2 regions of the Novosphingobium sp. ERW19 genome follow, and region 2 is predicted to be linked to the other one. Evidence: predicted binding sites of a transcription regulator. Region 2 holds the regulator's gene; the other holds the start of a gene.
The links. The regulator LexA, encoded in region 2, represses DNA repair genes until DNA is damaged. The targets are predictions, from matches to a motif close to GTTCCNCNCTTGTTCT.
Positions count from the first base shown of each region.

Region 1: HGI46_RS17630 (ribonucleoside-diphosphate reductase subunit alpha) is a predicted target of LexA. The motif match lies at 1,731-1,746, and genes of this name have one in related genera.

Region 1 is NZ_JABAIC010000010.1:82,968-86,173, reverse strand. It holds gene HGI46_RS17630 (ribonucleoside-diphosphate reductase subunit alpha) at 1-1,616, opposite strand, end outside; gene HGI46_RS17625 (GlsB/YeaQ/YmgE family stress response membrane protein) at 2,137-2,385, shown strand; gene HGI46_RS17620 (YifB family Mg chelatase-like AAA ATPase) at 2,389-3,206, opposite strand, start outside.
Region 2 is NZ_JABAIC010000002.1:300,510-303,715, reverse strand. It holds gene HGI46_RS04825 (molybdopterin molybdotransferase MoeA) at 1-911, shown strand, start outside; gene lexA (transcriptional repressor LexA) at 1,031-1,732, shown strand; gene HGI46_RS04815 (energy transducer TonB) at 1,988-2,656, shown strand; gene HGI46_RS04810 (ComEC/Rec2 family competence protein) at 2,851-3,206, opposite strand, start outside.

The sequences.
Region 1 (3,206 bases), on a different contig from region 2:
TCGAGGATCGAATTCCAGACGTTGGTGGAGTCCTTGCTCTTCGCCGCGAGCAGCTTCTTGAGGTACGGGTTCTCGACCACGAACGAGCCGGACAGGGTCTTGTGCGTGTAGATATTGGCCGGGATCGGCTCGATGCAGGCAGACGTACCGCCGCAGATGATCGAGATCGATGCGGTGGGGGCAATTGCCATCTTGCAGGAAAAGCGCTGCATCACGCCCATTTCCGCAGCATCCGGGCACGCGCCGCGTTCCTGCGCGAGCAGGATCGAAGCCTCGTCCGCCTTGGCCGCGATGTGCTTGAACATCTTGAGGTTCCACGCCTTGGCCATCGCGCTTTCAAAGGCAATGCCCTTGAGCTGGAGGAAGGAGTGGAAGCCCATCACGCCCATGCCGACCGAGCGTTCGCGCGCGGCGGAATACTTGGCGCGGGCCATCTCGTTCGGGGCGCGGTCGATGTAGTCCTGCAGCACGTTGTCGAGGAAGCGCAGCACGTCCTCGATGAAGCGCTTGTCGCCGTTCCACTCGTCCCAGGTCTCAAGGTTCAAGGAGGACAGGCAGCACACCGCCGTGCGATCGTTGCCGAGGTGATCGCGACCGGTCGGCAGGGTGATTTCCGAGCAGAGGTTCGAGGTCGAGACCTTGAGGCCCAGATCGCGGTGATGCTTGGGCATCATGCGGTTCACCGTGTCGTTGAACACGATGTAGGGCTCACCCGTGGCAAGGCGGGTTTCGACCAGTTTCTGGAACAGCGAACGCGCATCGACCGTGCTGCGGACCGAGCCGTCCTTGGGGCTGCGCAGGTGGAATTCGGCGCCATCGCGCACGGCTTCCATGAACTCGTCGGTCAGCAGCACGCCGTGGTGCAGGTTCAATGCCTTGCGGTTGAAGTCACCGCTCGGCTTGCGGATCTCGAGGAACTCCTCGATCTCGGGGTGCGAGACGTCGAGATAGCAGGCGGCCGAACCGCGACGCAGGGAACCCTGGGAAATCGCCAGCGTCAGCGAATCCATCACGCGCACGAACGGGATGATGCCGCTGGTCTTGCCGTTGAGGCCGACGCTCTCACCGATGCCGCGGACCTTGCCCCAATAAGTGCCGATGCCGCCGCCGCGCGAGGCGAGCCAGACGTTCTCGTTCCAGGTGGCGACGATGCCTTCGAGGCTGTCATCCACAGAGTTCAGGTAGCACGAGATCGGCAAGCCGCGCCCGGTGCCGCCGTTCGACAGAACCGGCGTTGCCGGCATGAACCACAGCTTGGAGATGTAGTCGTAGAGGCGCTGGGCGTGCTCCTGATCGTCGGCATAGGCATCTGCCACGCGCGCGAACAGGTCCTGATACTTCTCGCCGGGGAGCAGATATCGGTCGTCCAGGGTGTCCTTGCCGAAATCGGTCAGGCGCGCATCGCGGCTGTCGTCCGTCACGATGGAGAAGCGACGCGGATTGACCTTCTTGGAATCGCTGACCGGCGCGGCGGCCACGGCAGCGGCCGCAACCGTTGCCGCCATGCCGGCGACAAGCGCTTCGCTGCCTGCGTCCTTGGCGTCCATATCCATCGCCTTTGCTTCACCGGCCGCAGCCGGAGCGCTTGCCAGCGCCAGTTCGTCCTGCGCAACCACGGAGCCGTCTCCAGTTCTGAAATCCACGTTCAACCCCCGTTCGCACCCCGCGGCCAAGGCCCGGGCGATCAATCGACACTCGAATCGGGCGAGTGGCCCAATCCTACAGGAGACGGAACGAAAGTGGAACAAGTTGTTCCGCAGGCGCTCGGCTCCGAAATACCCTGGTCACGGCCCCGATGCCGCGCGCGCAGGCAAAGCGTTGCCATTGCGCGCAAAACACGCCCAAGCGCTCTAAACTAGGTTTAGAGGTCCCCCTGAAGCCCGACCACAACCCATAGTGCCTCAACGGGATTCAGACACAAGAGGGTAAACATCCGCAGGCAGACTCGATTCGTCGCACGTGCGATTCGCTTCGTCGCCGGGCGCATCATTGTGCAGTGCAGCGACGCGTGGACTTTCCTGCACTTCAAGGGCGAAACGACGCCGGTCGAAATATTTTTGCCGCCCGTCACCAACTTGTGGACAAGAACCCGTCAACCGGCACCATATGTGGTGTCCACAGGAACGGAGTGCAGGTGTGCTGAATCTGATCTCGATTGTCTTCACCGGTCTGGTGGTCGGCGTGCTGGCGCGGTTCTTCTATCCCGGCGATGTCGACATAGGGTTTCTCAAGACCGTGCTGCTGGGCATAGGTGGCGCGCTTGTGGCAGGCCTGTTCGCCAGCTGGCGCAGCGGCGGGCCATTCGGCGAAGGCGTGAACCGCGCCGGCTGCCTGGCCTCGGTGATCGGGGCGATGCTGCTGATCTTTCTGGGGCGGAATCTGTAAACCTCAAGCCCGAGGCGCAATGCGGCGATAGCTGAGCGCCTCGGCAACATGGATGCGGCCCACGGTGTCGGCGCCTGCCAGATCGGCGATCGTGCGCGCCACGCGCAACATGCGGGTATAGCCCCGCGCGGAGAGGCGCATGGCTTCGGCGGCCTGTGCGAGCAACTTGCGCCCGGGTTCGTCCGGTGTGGCGTGGGTGTCCAGCAGATCGCCGTTCAGCTCGGCGTTGCTGCGGGCGCTGGTCCCCTCGAGCCGGGCGACCTGCACGGCCCTGGCCCGAGCCACCCGCGCCGCCACCTGATCGGAACCTTCCGCCGGAGGCGGGAGCGCCAGATCGGCAGCGGAGACGGGATCGACTTCGACATGCAGGTCTATGCGATCGAGCAGCGGGCCTGACACCTTGGACTGGTAGTCTCCTGCACAGCGCGGCGCGCGGCTGCACCCCAGCGCCGGATCGCCCAGATGTCCGCAGCGGCACGGGTTCATCGCCGCGATCAGTTGCACGCGCGCCGGGAAGGTCACGTGCGCGTTGGCGCGGGCAACGGTGACCTCGCCCGTTTCCAGCGGCTGGCGCAGGGAATCGAGCACGGCGCGCTGAAATTCGGGCAGTTCGTCGAGAAACAATACGCCGAGGTGCGCGAGGCTGACCTCTCCCGGCCGCACCTTGAGACCACCGCCCGTGAGCGCTGCCATCGATGCCGAGTGATGCGGGCTGCGGAATGGCCGGGCGCGGCTGATGCGGCCATCCTCCAGCGTACCTGCGACCGATGCCACCATCGACACCTCCAGCGCCTCGGACGGGGTCAGCTCCGGCAGGATGC
Region 2 (3,206 bases):
TCCCCTCAGGCGCGGACATGGTGCTGCTTAAGGAAGACAGCGCCCGCGACGGCGCCGAGCTGCGCCTGACCGGCGAGTCACCGCAACCACCTTCGCGCCATGTGCGCCCCGCCGGCATGGACTTCAGTTCGCAAGAGGCCCTGATCGCTGACGGCACTCGCATCGGCCCTGCACAGATCGCGCTCGCCATTGCCGGCGGCCACAGCCATCTCCCCGTGCGCCGCCGTGTCAGCCTGACCGTCATCGACAGTGGCGACGAGCTGGTGCCTCCGGGCCACCTGCCCGGCCCGCACCAGCTTCCCGCCAGCAATGGCCCGATGCTTTGCGCGATGGCCGCTTCCCTGCCGGTCCAGATTCGCCATGCCGGTCCGGTGGCGGATGAACTCGATGAACTGGTTCGCGCGCTGGATGCAGCCGACACTTCCGACATCATCGTCACCAGCGGCGGGGCGTCGGTGGGGGATCATGACCTCGTTCGCCCGGCGCTCGAAGCGGTTGGCGCATCGATCGACTTCTGGCGTGTCGGCATCAAGCCGGGCAAGCCGCTGCTGGTAGCCACGCGCGGTGAACAGATCATTCTCGGCCTGCCCGGCAATCCTGCCTCCGCCTTCGTCACGGCCTACCTGTTCATGCTCCCCCTGCTGCGCGCGATGCTCGGGGCGAGCGCGCCTTTGCCGAAAGCCATTCCAGCCCGGCTTGCGCAGCCGCTGGCACGGGGCGGAAGCAGGATGGAGTTCCTGCGCGCGGTCTGGGACGGTGCGTCGGTGAGGCTCGACCCGCTCCAGGATTCCGGAGCACTCTCGCCGCTTTCGCGGGCAAACGCGCTGGTTGTGCGGGAAGCAGGCGCGGAGGCCAGACAAGCTGGAATGGATGTTCCGGTCTACCTGCTCGAAAATGGCGGAATTGCTTGACGAGTCGTTGAAGGTTGCTTATCCGTTCCGTATTCGTTCGCCGGTGTGGAACATCCCGCCCCGGTCCATGAAAGATCAGCGGCTTTGCTTTGAAGCTGCGCAATGCGGAGTGGCCGCCGATGTTGACGCGCAAGCAGCACGAACTGCTCACCTTCATCCAGACTCGGCTGGAGGGTTCGGGGATCTCCCCCTCGTTCGAGGAAATGAAGGAAGCGCTCGATCTCAAGTCGAAGTCTGGCGTTCACCGCCTGATCTCTGCCTTGGAAGAGCGTGGCTTCATCCGCCGCCTGCCCAATCGCGCCCGCGCTCTCGAAGTTCTGAAGCAGCCTGACAGTGCAGCAAGCAAGCCGGCGGCGGCGCGCGAAGCGGCAAACACCAATTCCGTGATCACACCGCTCCGCACTGCAGCCAAGGCGGCGTCGCTGGCGCCTGCCAACGACGTCATCGAACTGCCACTGCACGGCAAGATCGCGGCAGGTGTGCCGATCGAGGCAATGGAAACAGCAGCGACGTTGCCTGTCCCTGCCGCCCTGCTCGGCGCTGGTGAGCACTATGCGCTTGAAGTCTCTGGCGACTCGATGGTTGAAGCTGGCATCTTCGATGGAGACTACGCGCTGGTCCGCAAGACCGATGTGGCCCGTGATGGCGAGATCGTCGTTGCGCTGGTGCGGGGTGAAGAGGCGACTCTCAAGTACCTGCATCGTGAAAAGGGCATGATCCGCCTTGATCCCGCCAACGCGGCATACGATGCTCAGTTCTATCGCCCCGAAGAGGTTGCGGTACAGGGCAAGCTGGCGGGTTTGCTGCGGCGCTATCACTGACGACGGTTCAAGCAGCGCTCTGCCTGTTCGGCAGACCTGCGTTGGAATTGCAAGGCCGCCGCGCAGAAATTGCGCGGCGGCCTTTTCCGTCAGAGCGTGTTATGGCAAATATCAATCGATTTGGTTGAGATTTCTCTGGAGCTACTCCCCGCAGAGGTATAGTATCCACCGTTACCGAATGCCCCGCCACGGGGCGCCCCTTTCCGGGACGGCCCGCCAGAACATGGGGCGTCGGCAACGGAAGAGGTGTTGCCAATGGCTTATGCAATCGAAAATACGAGACGCAGGCAGACACAGACCATCATCGCGGTCGGACTGCTTCATGGCGTGGCGATCTGGGCGATCGCTTCAGGTTTCGCCAACAGAATGGTCACAATCCTGACCGACCGTCTTCCCGCCAAGCAATGGGAAGACGAAGAGGTCAAGGTAACCCCGGTTGTTCCGCCCCCTGACGTGAAGCCCTCGCCCAAGCCGGACAACCGTTCGCTGGTTGCCCCACGTCCCGATATTGCCATCACGCCCGCCGATCCTTCCAGCACGGTACGCGACATCGAGCTCACGCCGATCACGCCGGTCGAACCTGTGCCCGGTATCCTGCCCGAACCTCGCCCTTCTCCCTCGCCCAGCTTTGCCGTGCGCACGGCATCGCCAAAAGGATCGCCAGGTTCCTGGGTCTCGGACCGCGACTATCCCTCCGCCGCGATCAGGGAAGAACGGGAAGGATTGACCCGCTTTCGTCTTTCGATCGGTGTGGATGGGCGCGTAACGGGGTGCGAGATAACCGGTTCGAGCGGATCGCCAGACCTTGATGCCGCCACATGCATGAAGGTCAGCGCGCGAGCGCGGTTCGTCCCGGCCCTTGGCGGCGACGGCATGCCGACGGTGGGAAGCTATTCAGGTTCGGTACGCTGGGTCCTGCCCTGATGAATTTGGCCGGGCGACGCTCAGGCTCGCCCGGCCAGCCTCTCCCAGTGTGATTGAGGCAGCCTCCGCGGCAGCGTCAGTTCTGCTTCCGGCGCTTGCGGACGGAACGACGAACTCCCTATCCTCCACTCTCAGGATCTGCGGAAATCAGACGCCTCGGTGCGCGATGAATCCCGGGTCGGCATTGACCATGCCTATCGCTCTTGAGCCGACGGCGCCGGTGCCTCTCCAACCACGTTCTGCGATCCCGGCGCTGTGCGAATGGCATCGCGGCGTTGCATGTCATGGAATCGTAAATGGGGTTCCGGCCAGCGATACCATCCATGCTGGCCTTGCGTTTCCGCGACGGTGCGAATTCGACCTGAGGCAAGATCAACGGATATGCCGCCCGTTTGGGCAAGGTAGGACCGATCTGCCTTGAGCATGCGGGGGCGGCACGATGCAGGAAGGCGTCGATCGGCGACGACGATGTCGGCCCGCTCGCAGGCTGCGGCAAGTGCCATGTCGTCAATGTAATTGCGGCTGCGGGCCATCAGGAGCGTGAAGCGCC